Regions from separate parts of the Paenibacillus sp. 2TAF8 genome, predicted to be linked through region 1. Evidence: riboswitches for the same ligand, from Rfam matches in the RefSeq annotation. Region 1 holds a riboswitch; the other holds the start of a gene.
The links. Region 1 has a riboswitch for glycine ahead of gcvT (glycine cleavage system aminomethyltransferase GcvT). Riboswitches for the same ligand answer to the same signal wherever they lie in the genome.

Region 1 (7,901 bases):
GGTGCAGATGATCTCGCCATTCCACGACCGAAGAAACAGTAAGCGAGCAAAATACCTAGTCCCGGTCCCGGGTTAGACTCAAGCATGTAAAGAACGGATTTACCTAATTCTCTTGCCTGATCTGTTGCAATTGGTGTTAAGATCCCATGGTTAATGGCATTGTTCAGGAACAATACTTTACCCGGTTCAATGATCAGATTGACGAGTGGTAGCAAGCCCAGGTTCATCAAACCCTGTACGCCAGCAGACAACACTTTACTAATGGCCTCTACTGCCGGCCCGATACCGAGCAGAGCAATGATGCTCAAAATACCGCCGATGATTCCTGCCGAGAAATTGTTGACCAGCATCTCAAAACCAGCTCTGATCTTACCCTCAATGGATTTATCGAACTTCTTGATGACCCATGCACCGAAAGGCCCCGCAATCATGGCCCCGAGGAACATTGGTATATCCGTTCCGACAATGGCACCGATGGTCATAATTGCCCCGACGACACCACCACGTGTGCCATGCACCATCGTCCCCCCGGTGTAACCGATCAAGAGCGGCAGTAAATAAGTAATCATTGGACCTACAAGCTGCTCTATTGTCGCATTCGGAAACCATCCTGTTTTAATAAACATCGCTGTAATTAATCCCCAAGCAATAAATGCCCCCATATTAGGCATGACCATACCGCTCAGGAATCGTCCGAAGCGTTGCACACCAACACGTAACCCACCTTTGGAATTGGATGTTTGATCCAAATTACTCATTGGTTTATCCTCCTTGAATCAAGTCATTATTTCGTATGAAAGGGGTATCATTGATCCCCTGCTGTAATCCTAAGCGAGAAACCCTTCCTGTTCAATCAAATGAAAGCGTACTTTCGTCATGAACATTGATGACAACATTGGATTATGTAGTCGATTTTAATTAGGAATATATGCTCAACCCGTTGATACACAAGGATTTTCTTGCCTATGACTTTATTCATATACAACATGCAAAGTAATAAAATAGCTTGGTCCGTTTGCAATTTTTTTATGCATGATGCTATGTCACTCCTATTCAATCCCCTCCAATATGCGTAAAAAAACAGCAAAAAACCTGCGCAAGCTCCATAGCTCACGCAGGTTTAAAGAACAGGATTTTTATATTCAAATGAGATTATATATATGTCAATAAGTACAAATCAACTCGACGATCCAATCGAATTCTATTCCTCAGTATGTTTAAGATAAGCATCCGCATTCAGCAATGTGGATAATGCAGCTTTTACATCTCCATCGACACGGATTTCGATCATCCAGCCTTCTTCATAAGGAGAGCTATTCACCAGTTCTGGCGAGTCCTGCAAAGCTTCATTCACTGCAACAATGGTGCCGCTGACGGGTGAGAACAGATCTGACACCGTTTTGACGGATTCAATCGTACCGATGCTGTCTTCTGCCTTTACACCCGCTTCAAGATCAGGCAATTCTACAAACACAATGTCACCCAGCTGATGCTGTGCGAACTCGGTAATGCCAATACGTACGGTATCCTCCCCTACGGTTTGCACCCATTCGTGCTCTTTACTGTACAGGAAATCATTTCTCAATTCGCTCATCGATATCCGCCTCGCTTTTCATTAATGAGTGCATGCGTTCTTTGACCTTCACCTTTTTCCCAAACAATAGCGTATGATATTTCAGATTCAAATGTCAAGTTAGCTCACAGTTTATTTCAATTTCGACACCTCACCGTGTGTAACCTCACACTACTCTTTCTGCATATAATGGTGAATATTAGAATAGTAAGCGCAATCTTTTAAAATAAACGAACATTAATGAAAATATAACATTAAACATTCGTATTTTACAAAATTTTAATGATATTGTTCTTGACATCACCGTAAGATTCACGTTTTAATGAGAAGAGCAACTGAAGTTAATTGGACTACGTATGAACCGCGGATGAATGTAAAGGGAGAGATTGCCCGTACACCCGGTTTGGGGATGTGCATGAGGCGGCGCCGAAGGAGTAAACCACCGACAAGCGGGGGTGAATCTCTCAGGCAAAAGGACTTTTACAGGACGCAACTCTGGAGAGCATCTAATCGTCCTATACGGATGTTATGATCACCCAAGGGGAAACCTGTCTGCATAAACGGCGGGGTAACTCTCAGGTACAAGGGACAGAGCCTAAGAATACAGCGTGCTACTTGGCATGCCGGTTCTTTGGCCTGTCCTTTTCCTTTTTCCCAAAAAATGAATTGCAGGATTTAGAATCGTCTACCTAGCAACGTGCCTTTATAAACGACTAATCAAATACTTATGACTTTACTTGTTACTTTAATTGTTACATGACGGAATTGAATTGAAACCCGGTTAACAGATTCTCTTTTCTATACTCGGCCCGCTAAAGGCCCATGACGAGGTGATTGGATGTCCGATTTGTTAAGAACACCACTCTTCCCCCTATATGCACAATATGAAGGTGTGCGTTGCATTGATTTTGGCGGTTGGGAGTTGCCCGTGCAGTTTAGCGGTATTCAAAAAGAGCATGGAGCCGTGCGCGAGCGCGCCGGGCTGTTCGATGTATCCCATATGGGCGAATTCACCGTAACGGGTGAACAGGCGGAAGCCTTTTTACAAACCATGACGACCAACGATGTGACCGCAACTGTACCAGGTCAGGCACAATACACGCTGATGTGTTATCCCGATGGTGGTGTAGTAGATGATCTGCTGATCTACAAACTGGCGGAGCAACACTACATGTTGGTCGTCAATGCCTCCAATATCGACAAAGACTGGGCATGGTTGCAAGAGCACATTATACCTGGCGTGAACATGACCAATGATTCCGAGCAAACAGCGTTGCTGGCGCTTCAAGGCCCTTTAGCGGTCGATATTCTCTCGAAGGCTACAGGTTCAGAGGTGGATGCAAGCTCCATCGAACCGTTCCGCTTCGTACAGCATGCCGAGGTATGCGGAGTAAAGCTGCTGCTATCACGAACCGGTTACACCGGAGAAGATGGCTTTGAACTATATGTTGCAGCAGATCAGGCAGCTCTCGTATGGAACGGACTGATGGAAGCCGGTGCTGATGTAGGCCTCGTTCCAGCAGGGCTTGGTGCGCGTGATACGCTGCGATTCGAAGCGAAGTTGCCTTTGTACGGTCAGGAGCTGTCACCCACTATCTCTCCACTGGAGGCTGGGCTTGGCATGTTCGTGAAACTGAACGCCGGGCCTTTTATCGGACACGAAGCTTTATTACAGCAAAAAAATGACGGCCCTGCCCGCAAGCTGATTGGCATCGAAGTGCTGGAGCGCGGCATTCCGCGGCCACATTACCCGATATATGCGGACGGCGTTCAGATTGGTGAAGTGACAACAGGTACACAGTCCCCAACCTTGAAGCGCAATCTAGGCCTCGCCCTAATTGACAGTAAGCATGCTGCAATAGGCACTCCGCTGGAGATCGAGATTCGTGGCAAAAAGCTAAAAGCCGAGGTCGTCAAGACTCCTTTTCATAAACGGACACGTACGTTAAAGACACCTATCCAAGGAGCTGAGCAAGCATGAGCAAGCACCGCTACATCCCCATGACAGAACAAGACCAGAGCGCAATGCTGACCACGATCGGCGTGGATACGCTTGAAGATTTATTCAAAGATATCCCGAAGGAGATTCGTTATCAGGGCGAGCTGCCTGTCTCCTCCAAGCTGGACGAATACGCATTAACACGCCATATGTCTAAACAGGCTGGCTCCAATGCCAACTTTGAGACACATGCCAGTTTCCTTGGCGCAGGCATCTATGACCATCACATCCCTTCTGTCATAAACCATGTCATTTCCCGTTCGGAGTTTTACACCGCCTACACCCCTTATCAGCCTGAGATCAGCCAAGGAGAATTACAAGCCATCTTTGAATTTCAGTCGTATATTTGCGAGTTGACAGGTATGGCGGTAGCCAATGCGAGTATGTATGACGGTGCAACAGCTTTTGCAGAAGCAGGCAATCTTGCCGCCGCTGCTACCCGTCGCAAACAGCTTATTGTATCTCGCACCGTCCACCCGGAAGCCCGCCAAGTACTGCAGACGTATGCACACGGCTTAAGTCTTGAGATTGTAGAGATTGGTTATAAAGATGGGGTTACCGATTGGGATGCGCTGCAAGCGGCCATTTCGGACGATACTGCGGCGGTTATGATTCAAAGCCCGAACTTCTTCGGTGCCGTGGAAAATGTAAAGCATGCCGCCGACCTTGTGCACACGCACAAAGGACTGCTCGTGGTGAGTGCCAACCCGCTGTCGCTGGGTTTGCTGGAAGCCCCAGGCAAGCTGGGAGCCGACATCGTTGTAGGCGATGCACAGCCCCTCGGAATCGCCGCTTCGCTCGGCGGACCCACTTGCGGATACTTCGCAGTATCTCAGGCTCACATGCGCCGAATTCCTGGTCGAATCGTCGGCCAGACGACCGATCGCAACGGCAAACGTGGCTTCGTGCTGACGCTGCAAGCCCGCGAGCAACACATTCGCCGCGAAAAAGCGACGTCCAACATCTGTTCAAATCAGGCATTATTAGCACTTAGTGCTTCCGTCTATATGTCTACCCTGGGAAGACAAGGCATGATTGATGTTGCTGATCTGAATTTGCAGAAGAGTCACTATGCACGAAATATGTTAACAGCTATTCCCGGAGTGAGCCTCACTTTTACCGCCCCTACGTTTAACGAGTTCGTCATCCACCTCCCTGAAGGAACCGATGTGGATGCTCTTCAGCTGAAGCTGCTGGATGCAGGCTTCATCGGCGGTTACGAACTCGGACGTGATTATTCGGAACTTGCTGGACATATGCTCATTGCTGTTACTGAGCGACGCAGCAAAGAAGAGATCGATGAATTCGCACGTGTATTGGAGGGATCGCTGTGACTCAGGAAATGACTACAAAAGCAAACATTGCGGGTACTTCACCGGAAACATCTAACCTACATCAGTCAGTCAATCAGCAGACTGGAATGGACTCACAAGCCCAAGGAACCTCAACCAGTCCGCAAGTCGCACCGTCCGCGGCTCCAGAACAAAGTCTGATTTTCGAATTGAGCAGTCCTGGGCGTGTGGCCTATTCCTTGCCGGAATGTGATGTTCCCCGTCAGGATGCTGACGCGTTGATTCCCCGGGAAATGCTGCGCTCGGAAGCGGCAGCGTTGCCGGAAGTATTCGAGGTTGATGTTATTCGTCACTATACGGCATTATCCCGCCGCAACTTCGGGGTAGATAACGGCTTTTATCCACTCGGTTCCTGTACGATGAAATACAATCCGAAGATCAATGAAGATGTAGCACGTTACAACGGTTTTGCTAAAATCCATCCATACCAGCATGAATCAAGCCTGCAAGGCGCTCTCGAATTACTCCACACCTTGCAAAATGATCTTGCAGGTCTGACAGGTATGGATGCCGTCACCCTGCAACCTGCTGCTGGCGCACATGGAGAATGGACTGGACTCATGATGATCCGGGCTTATCACGAAAGCCGTGGTGAACTGCGTACCAAAGTCATCGTGCCCGATTCCTCTCATGGCACGAACCCGGCCAGCGCAACCGTAGCCGGATTCGAAACGGTCACCATTCCGTCCCGCGCCGACGGTCTGGTCGATCTGGATGCACTGCGTGCTGCAGTCGGTTCAGATACCGCAGCGCTCATGCTGACCAATCCAAACACGCTCGGTTTGTTTGAAAAGGATATTCAAGAGATTGCTTCCATCGTGCACGATGCTGGCGGACTGTTGTATTATGACGGTGCTAACTCCAATGCCATTATGGGCATCACACGTCCCGGCGATATGGGCTTTGATGTGGTACATCTGAACTTGCATAAAACGATGAGCACGCCTCACGGTGGTGGTGGCCCTGGTGCTGGACCTGTCGGTGTCAAAAGCCGCCTGATTCCGTTCTTACCTAAACCGATGGTTGTTCAAAATGATCAGGGCGCATACAATCTGGATTACGAAGGAGCTCAATCGATTGGCCGGGTCAAAGCTTATTATGGCAACTTCGGCATCCTGGTTCGTGCCTATGCTTACATTCGTACCTATGGACCGGAGGGTCTGCGCCGTGTATCCGAATGCGCTGTGTTGAATGCCAATTATATGATGGCTCGTCTGGCACCTCATTACGAAATTCCGTATCCGGGTGTATGCAAACATGAATTTGTCATGTCAGGACGGGGTCTGAAACAATACGGTGTGCGTACACTGGATGTAGCCAAACGCCTGCTGGACTTTGGCTATCACCCACCAACCATCTACTTCCCTCTTAATGTTGAGGAGTGCATTATGATTGAGCCAACGGAAACCGAGAGCAAAGAAACGCTCGACGGATTTATTGATACAATGATCCGTATTGCCAAAGAAGCAGAAGAAACACCGGAATTGGTGCTTAATGCTCCGTACGGCACGCCGGTAACTCGTCTCGATGAAACGACCGCAGCACGCAAACCTGTATTAAACTGTGCTTGCAGCTAAATAAGTTAAACTATTTTTTACACATTCTGCTTCGATGACAACCCTTCCTTACAATGACTGTCATCCCCCGATTTCTGGATCTCCTTGTTCATAAGAATAATCCGATGATAAGCGCAAGCTATCTATGTAATCCCCTTATGTATGATGAGGCATTCTCTCATTCTCACAAGGGGATTTTCTTTATCTTTCTATAACATTTGTAACACCAGCCATTGTTTCGCACGTCAACAAAAAAAGCCGGCCCCCACTGGATCGTGGACACCGGCAATATTGCTGCATCAATGCAGCCTTTATCGGAAAAAGAAAGACCTCAAATCCGGAGGAAGCTCCGGCAAAATTACGCTTGAATGCTTTGAACGAGTTCAACGACTTGTTCAGCGGTTTGCATTTCCAAAGCTTTGGCAGCCAGTTCCTGCATGTCCGCACGGGACAATTTGGTGATTTGGCTACGCGCTGGCAGAATGGAAGTTGCACTCATGCTGAACTCATCCAGTCCAAGACCAAGCAGCAATGGAATTGCTGTTTCGTCTCCTGCCATCTCACCGCACATGCCAGCCCATTTACCTTCACGATGCGCTGCATCGATAACCATTTTGACCAAACGCAAAATGGCTGGGTTATATGGTTGGTACAGATAAGATACACGCTCGTTCATCCGGTCAGCAGCCATCGTGTACTGAATCAGATCGTTGGTACCGATACTGAAGAAGTCCACTTCTTTGGCGAATTGATCCGCCATTACAGCTGTTGATGGAATTTCGACCATGATACCGAGTTGAATGCTGTCAGAAACAGCGATACCTTCAGCAACCAGCTTGTCCTTCTCTTCGAGCAGGACAGCTTTGGCTTCACGGAATTCACCCAGTGTTGCGATCATTGGGAACATGACACGCAAGTTTCCGTGTACACTTGCACGCAGCAACGCACGCAATTGGGTACGGAAGATATCCAGACGGTCCAAGCACAGACGAACTGCGCGGAAGCCGAGGAATGGATTCATTTCTTTTGGCAGATCCAGATAAGGAAGCTCTTTGTCTCCGCCAATGTCGAGTGTACGAACTACGACAGGTTTGCCTTCCATTTTTTCAAGTACCGCTTTGTAAGCATTGTACTGAATATCCTCGGAAGGAAGCTTGTCTCTGCCCATATACAAGAACTCGGTACGGTACAAACCTACCGCTTCGCCGCCATTCTCCAATACACCTGTTACATCATTCGGTGTACCGATGTTTGCAGCCAGTTCCACATGAACGTTGTCCACCGTTACGGTTGGTTCGTCACGCAGTTTTCTCCACTCCGCACGCTGTGCATCATACTGTTCCTGTTTGGCACGGTATTCAGCAACGACGTCGTCCGTAGGGTTAACCAGGACTTGACCATCCAGACCATCAACAATGATC
Region 2 (7,901 bases), on a different contig from region 1:
GAGCCGCACCAGCCGCGCTGGATAGAAACTGTATGGGGGAGCGGTTATCGCTTTATTGGAGAACGGATCAAATGAAGCTAAAATACTGGCTGATACTTGCGTTTCTGATCGTTATGTTGTTGCCCGTTGCAGCAGGGTGGGCATTATTTTCCCTATATAACTACTACGAGAACCAGCGATCTGTAAAGGAGTACGTAGAGTTATCCGAACGTCTTGCCCCCATTGAGCAGGTGCTGAATCATCCAACCCTTTACCAATTACAGTCTCCCGAGCGTCATCCAAGCCTCCCTAAGCTTGCGAACGAACAAATAAGTTTTAATCTGTATTTGCCTTCAGGCATTCGTGTGTTTACTTCTGGAGGGGATGCGCGGACAACGAGCGGATACACCATGAGAACTTCTGATCTATACCGAAACCTATATCATCTGCAGATTCGTCACCGCACGTTTTCGCTGAAAAAGCCGGTATGGCATCAGGGTGAACTGGTTGGCATTTATGAAATAACGATGCTGCGGCAAGATTGGCTGGATGGTATTTCAATTCGAACAACATGGGTCGTTAGCGGAGCAGTATTATTCTTTGGTCTGTTGTACGGCACGGTGCTGTGGTTATTATCACGCAAGCTTTTCTATCCTATGAAGATGTTGATGAATCGAATGCACACCTTTGCCCGTGGAGAGGAACCAGAGGGTATAAGGGGCCGCATACGTAACGATGAGATGGGTATGTTGTTACAGCAGTTTGATGCAATGCAACAAACGATCAGGCACACCCAAATGGAAGTGGAGAAGCAACAGAAGGAAAAGGAGATGATTGTGGCTTCTCTGTCTCACGATTTAAAGACACCGCTGATGTCCATCAGTGCCTATGCAGAAGCGCTTAGTATGGATATCCGTTCTGAACAATTGGAAAGACAGGAGTACAAAGAGGTTATTGCCAGGAATGTTGGACGTATGAAACAGATGATTGGGGAGCTTGAGATGTATACAGCATTAGGCTCCGATGATTCGGAGCTGGCTATGGTGGAGGTAGAAGGGGAAGAGTTTTTCGAAATGCTGCTTGGCAGTTACAGAGAACTTGCGGAACGTAAAAATTACACCATACAGATGTCTGTATGCACAAATCATTCCTACCGAATTCACCCTGAATCCCTGATGCGTCTGACCGATAATCTGGTGCATAACGCACTTCGTTATGCTCCACCGAGCGGCAAAATCGGGCTTGCAATCATTGATTCATCGGAGGAGTTACCTGAGTGGATCAATCTGTCACAGAGAGCGGAACTGGATACGTACAGAATCGGGGCGACTATAATATTGGTGCAAAATGAAGGTCCGGCAATCCCGCCAGAACAGCTGGAACGAATTTTTGAGCCTTACGTTCAATATCACAATCAGGAGAGACAAGGCTATGCAGGGGGCTCTGGATTAGGACTGAGCATAGCGAGAAGGATTGCATTGAAGCATGGGGGAGATATGCGCATGTGGTCCTCGGAACATTACGGAACTGTAGCAGTATGCGGGTTGCCGGAACTAGGAAATGGTGGTTTTTCAGAGATATTAACGAAGGAGGATGAAGGATTATGATTAAAAGTGGATGGAAAGTACTAGGGGTAGCCTTGATCGCAGGTTCACTGTTTGCGGGTTGTGCCGAAAAGGAACTGCTTGGCATGTCAGGGGACGATATGATTGAGAAAATTATTACTGCCGAGTCGGAGCAAGCATCCTACTACGCAGAAGGTGTATTGAAGATGTGGACAGATGAGCAGATTACTAACACGATACAAGTGAAAGAATGGGTGGACGGAAAAACAGGACAAAAGCGGATTGAAACAGAGGACGGTGGGAATGTAAGCTATGCGGTTCACAACGGGTCGGAGATTCTGCTCTATGAAAAAGAGGCCAAGACTGCATTTTCGATGGACTCATCAACACTCCAGCAAGAACCTAACCCAACGCAGAAGCAAATGCTGCTGGATCAACTGGAACGAATGCGTGATACTCACAACGTGAAGATGCTGGGGCAAGAAAAGCTTCAAAATCGTGAAGTAATGCACATCGAATTGACCCCTAAAGATGGAAATTCGTTGTTAATGTCATCCCAGTATTGGATAGATCCCAAGAAGTGGACCGTTATTAAAGCGACGAGTACGTATGGCGATACCAAATCCGAGATTCTGTATGACGTGATCGATTATAATCCTGAGTTCACGGATCAGACGTTTACATTGGACATTCCTGCAGACGTTGAAGTGAAAAAAATGAATGATGTAATGAATAACAAAGAGATTACAATGGAAGAAGCAGAGAAGGCCGTAGGAAAGCCATTCTTACAATACGCGGAGGGAGATCTGCAATTATCGAGAATTGAGATGACTTCTTCCATGGGTGAACATAGCCGGGATGAGGTAACGTTATACTATGTGAAGAATGACAAGCCTGAGATCAGTATAACCGTATTTAAAGCACCTGAGGAAAATGTTGATGAAAAGCTGCTGCCGGATGAGGAGATAACAACAGTCCGTGATACAGAAGGCTCATATATGTCGATGATTCGTAATTTGTCATGGACGGAGGATGGGCTGCGGTACTCGATCATGGGAGAGAATGAAGCATGGACAGCTGAAAAACTACAGTCGTGGGCTGAATCTCTACAGTTTTCGAAGTAAGGTGACTAATATGCGAGTGCGGGGAACGCTGAACATTACGATCAGAGGATGCATATAAATATAGAAATTATAGATATAGATATAGAAAATATAAATCTTTTATTTCCAGGTAAAACCTGCCTTGGCAATCCTGTTGAATCGTTATTTTCCATTATCCAGAGATCTTACAATACAGGTCCGTATGATTACGTCACTTTTGTTGACATATACAGTGCGGCATATTACGCTGTATATGATTGAATACATGCCAGTATGATTAACTTTTATAATGAATGAACAGAATACAGCGAATGATAACGAGCGGGAGAGACCTGAGCGGGCTGAATAAATACAATACGGTACAGATCAGTAATTTACATCGTACAGATGCTGCGAAACCGTACTTTAGTAAGTCCGCTTAAGGCACCGAAGGAGCAAGTGGTTATGCACCCGGCATAACTGTTAATCTCTCAGGTAAACGTACCGTCGTTGGACGCAACTCTGGAGAGTGCGCGGAAGAAGCGCCACCCAAGGGGAATATGATGGGTTAGCACGTTGAACAGACTTGTATGTGAATGTACTTGATCTGTTTTAACCGGTGCAGCGATCATGAAACTCTCAGGTATCAAGGACAGAGAGAGGGCTAACGGCCTTCTTCTGTCCTTTTTTTATGTCATCATTCAGTAAATCAGGAACATAATGGTGGTCTTCTTGTCTGGAGAACGATGACGAAACCAATTGGAGGGTTACAAGGTGCGATTTAAAGATGTTTTTTCGATTATTGGCCCGTCGATGACGGGGCCATCCAGTTCACATACAGCGGGTGCTGCAAGGCTGGGCCGAATTGCGCGTCAGTGGCTGGGGTGCACTCCGGAACGAGCTCGGCTTACATTATACGGCTCATTTGCAGATACCTATCAGGGACACGGTACCGATCTGGCTCTGATCGGAGGTTTGCTGGGCTACGTTACGGATGATCCGCGTATACCAGATGCAGAACAGTATGCAGTTGAAGCAGGTATGGAAGTTGAATTTTACACCAGTGGTCTGCCAGCTCCTCACCCGAACACAGTTAAGATTGAATTGTGGCACGGCGAACGGGAATGCTCATTAATAGGCGCATCTATCGGTGGCGGCAGCGTGTCTGTCCATGCACTGAATGATTTTCGTGTACAGATCAGCGGAGAGTTTCCAACACTTGTTTTGCGTCATGCGGATAAAGCAGGTGTTCTGGCATCCGTAACCTCAACGATCAGCTCTTCCGGAGTGAACATCGGGTATATGCAAGTGGATCGGAAAGCCCGTGATGGTGAAGCGCTTACTGCAATGGAGATGGATGCTCCGCCAAGTGAAGAGATTTTGAAAAGATTGCGTTCACTGGATCATGTGCTCAATATTCGTGTGATTGATCTGAAGAGAGGGGTTGATCCGAATGCGGTTTAAACATTTGCATGAATTGAATACCATCTGCACTGCGGAGTCCAAAACGATTGCACAGCTGATGATTGAAGAGCAGGTGCAGGAGACGAATACACCGGAAGCTGACGTGGTGAAACAGATGTCGGAGTACTACCAGGTGATGAAGGAAGCGGTTCGTAAAGGACTTACAGAAGATACAACCTCGCGGAGCGGACTGACAGGTGGAGACGGGAAAAAGATGGCCGAATACATTCGCCAAGGCGAGACATGCTCTGGTGATGCTTCTGCCCTTGCTATGGCCTATGCACTGTGTGTATCGGAGGTGAATGCCTCCATGGGACGTATCGTGGCTACGCCAACGGCAGGATCTTGCGGCATCATTCCGGGTGTGTTTATTAGCTCGCAGGAACGCTTCGGTTGGACGGATGAACATCTGGTGAATGGATTGTTCTGCGCCGGAGCCATCGGTTATGTTATTGCCAACAATTCATTTATTTCTGGTGCTGAGGGTGGTTGTCAGGCCGAGGTTGGCTCTGCGATCGGCATGGCTGCCGGAGCCATGGTGGAACTTCGTGGAGGAACACCGGAGCAGGTTGTGCATGCTGTGGGCTTGGCTTTGAAAAATACACTGGGCCTCATCTGTGATCCGGTTGCCGGGCTTGTAGAGATTCCTTGTATTGTGCGCAACGGACTCGGAGCCGTTACTGCACTGGCTGCGGCTGATATGGCGCTCGCTGGCGTACGCAGTGCCATTCCGTCGGACGAAGTGATCGACGTTATGCTGGAGGTAGGCAGTGCCATGCCAAGCCGTCACCGCGAGACAGCGCAGGGTGGGCTGGCCCAGACACCTACAGGCCGCAAGATGATGCAGAAGCTGGCGAAACCTAAGGCGAAGCGGGCAGAGCCGGAAGAGACATCAGAAACAGATTCAGAAGCACCGGGAGTACAACCGGAAATGGATGAGAAGTAATAAGAGCTTGCCGGGTCATGGGATTAGGAATTGATTCGGGGTGCTTATCGACTAGTGATAGTAAATAGTATGGTCGTTACACCACATAACACGAATAAATTATAAAAAACAAGCGTACTTCAACCTGAATAGCTCAGGATTGCAGAACGCTTGTTTTAGTTTATTTTGGTTTGGGATGATAGATCAGCCAAGCTATTTATCTGCTATCAACAGTCCAACAGGGTGAGGTAGACGTTTTTATTTAGGCCCTTTTCAATGCACCCTGCTCTACTCTACTTCGGTGCACATAACTGCATAGCCGTAGGCAGGCAGTTCGATTGCAAGCACGCCGTTGTCCAGAGCGGTGCGATGATTACCTTCAAACAGCTCAGTCCAAGGCTGGCTTCCTGCATCCAGTTCAACGATGGCGGTTTCCTCCGAACGGTTGAACAGAACCAGAATGCGCTCATCTGCACTTTGGCGCTCCATCACAACCTGACTACCGCCTGCCTGAGCTTGCAGGAAACGAACCGTGCCTTCTGCACGCAGTGCAGGATGCGCATAACGTAGAGCAATCAACTTCTGATAAAAGCCGAGTAACTCCCGATCTTGCTTCGTTTCATCCCATTCCATGCATTTACGGCATCCCGGATCATGTTCGCCGTCGAGGCCAATCTCGTCACCATAATAGATGCAGGGTGCCCCCATGTAAGTGAATTGGAACAAGGCAGCCAGCCTCATCTTGCGTTGATCCCCTTCGCATAACGTAAGCAGGCGAGGCGTATCGTGACTATCCAGTAGGTTAAACGCCACCTCGCTCGCCTGGAGCGGGTAGCGGGATAACTGGCGCCCAATGGCATTGGCAAATTGTTCGGCGTGCATCTTTTCTTCCACAAAGAAAGAATTTACAGCTGAGGTGAATGGATAGTTCATCGCAGCATCGAACTGATCACCTTGCAGCCAGGCAGAAGATTCGTTCCATATCTCGCCCAGAATGTAGGCGTCCGGGTTGGCTGCCTTGACGACACGTCTGAAATCCCGCCAGAAGGCATCATCCACTTCATCGGCTACATCGAGGCGCCAGCCGTCGGTGCCTACTTCTTTAATCCAATACTCGGCTACCTCCAGCAAGTAGGCCTTCACATCGGGATTCTCCGTATTCAGCTTAGGCATATGGGGTTCAAAGCCGAATGTCTCATAGGTCGGAATGCCATCCTTCACGTCCAGCGGGAATTCATGCACATGGAACCAGTCTTTGTATTTGGAATCGGAACCGTATTTTTGCACGTCGAGGAAGGGGGCGAACGTTTTGCCTGAATGATTGAACACCGCATCCAGCAGCACACGAATGCTACGCTCATGGCACAGCTTCACCAAATGTTTCACTGTATCTGCATCACCGAAATGACGGTCTACACGAAGATAGTCTTCGGTATCATATTTATGATTGGTTGTAGCTTCAAAGATAGGAGTAAAGTAGATTGCGTTGATACCCAGTTCACTGATGTAATCGAGATGATTGATCACACCTTGCAAGTCACCGCCAAAGAAGTTGAAAGGCGTAGGTTCGCCGCCCCAAGGTTCGACTTCTTTGGGATTAATTGAAGCGTCGCCATTTGCGAATCGCTCGGGGAAAATCTGATAGAACACGGCATCTTTCACCCACGCCGGGGGTGTGAAAACAGCTCCGGCATGAATATAAGGGAACTGGAACATGCGGCCCGGATCCCCCGGCTCTTCTTCCTGGAAGTCCGTCTCGGTCATCCAGATCTGTTCATCGCCACTTTTGAGCAGAAAAGCATACTTCAATCGATGATATGGCGGTTTCACTTCCCCTTCATAGTAGTCAAACATAGTGTCTGACGTGAATTTGGTCAGAGGAACCATATCTCGGGTTTCTTCCCATGCATATTTGTCTCCTGTCAGAGCATACACCTCGGTGAGATCATTCTTTTTGGCACGCAGACGCAAGCGGATTGTATCCTGATCATAGGCATAAGCCCAGTTCCGTTTGGGTTGATGAAATATAGCTTCGAGCAGCATGTGAAGTTCCTCCCGTCAGATGTAAATGAAGTATAAAAAGTAAAGAATATTAGACATTCAGGAAGTGCGTAGAGTATGTAAATCGTAATTATTGAAACATGTGGCCTCATACTACGTAACTGCAGATTGCGTTATAATGAAGGTATAAAAAGAGAAGGCTGACTCCAACGAATCAATTTGAGATGGCAATCAAGCCAAGGTAACAGACATTGTAGCTTGTGCAGTTGGGTTTGCATTTAATCTAGCGAGAAAGCGTCTCTACTTCGAAATCAAAGTCACAATATCAAAACTAAAATCAATACAGATAAGCAACTTTGCCCAGATATATCATTAACCCAAAGAGGATGGAAAGGAAACGAGTACATAGATGAAAACTAAACTGTTATACATCGAGGATGATACGGAAATTGCAACATGGGTGAGGGAAGATCTGGAGGAGCGCGGGTATGAGGTTGTCTGGCTTGGAAGTGGTGAAGGTGCCGCTGAGGCTGCGTTAGACTGTTCTCTGGTCATACTGGATGTTATGTTGCCGGGGCTTGACGGGTTTACGGTAGGGCAACGTTTAAAAAAAGAACATCCTGCTGTGCCCATCGTCATGCTCTCGGCTAGAACATCCATTGATGACAAACTGCATGGGCTTGATTTTGCCGATGATTATGTGACCAAACCGTTCCATCCGGACGAGCTTGCTGCGCGAATCGAGGTTCAGCTACGGAAGGCAGGCACGGTGGTATCCAGTGAAGCCGTTCTTACGCTCGATCATCTGTCGATCTATGAGCAAGATAACCGGATCGTCAATGAGCAGACGGGAGAAGAGATTATACTATCAGGCAAACAATTCCA

Region 2: linked by a shared signal. The riboswitch ahead of sdaAB (L-serine ammonia-lyase, iron-sulfur-dependent subunit beta) and the one ahead of gcvT (glycine cleavage system aminomethyltransferase GcvT) in region 1 are both predicted to bind glycine.

What each region holds. Positions count from the first base shown of each region.
Region 1 is NZ_JBFRFN010000003.1:254,365-262,265, forward strand. It holds gene AB4Z30_RS06895 (PTS mannitol transporter subunit IICB) at 1-758, opposite strand, end outside; gene gcvH (glycine cleavage system protein GcvH) at 1,202-1,594, opposite strand; glycine riboswitch at 1,941-2,063, shown strand; glycine riboswitch at 2,067-2,167, shown strand; gene gcvT (glycine cleavage system aminomethyltransferase GcvT) at 2,412-3,554, shown strand; gene gcvPA (aminomethyl-transferring glycine dehydrogenase subunit GcvPA) at 3,551-4,906, shown strand; gene gcvPB (aminomethyl-transferring glycine dehydrogenase subunit GcvPB) at 4,993-6,501, shown strand; gene ptsP (phosphoenolpyruvate--protein phosphotransferase) at 6,839-7,901, opposite strand, start outside.
Region 2 is NZ_JBFRFN010000007.1:168,068-175,968, forward strand. It holds gene AB4Z30_RS13055 (response regulator transcription factor) at 1-75, shown strand, start outside; gene AB4Z30_RS13060 (sensor histidine kinase) at 72-1,586, shown strand; gene AB4Z30_RS13065 (LolA family protein) at 1,583-2,668, shown strand; glycine riboswitch at 2,960-3,142, shown strand; glycine riboswitch at 3,147-3,284, shown strand; gene sdaAB (L-serine ammonia-lyase, iron-sulfur-dependent subunit beta) at 3,401-4,090, shown strand; gene sdaAA (L-serine ammonia-lyase, iron-sulfur-dependent, subunit alpha) at 4,080-5,036, shown strand; gene AB4Z30_RS13080 (alpha-glycosidase) at 5,304-7,058, opposite strand; gene AB4Z30_RS13085 (response regulator transcription factor) at 7,426-7,901, shown strand, end outside.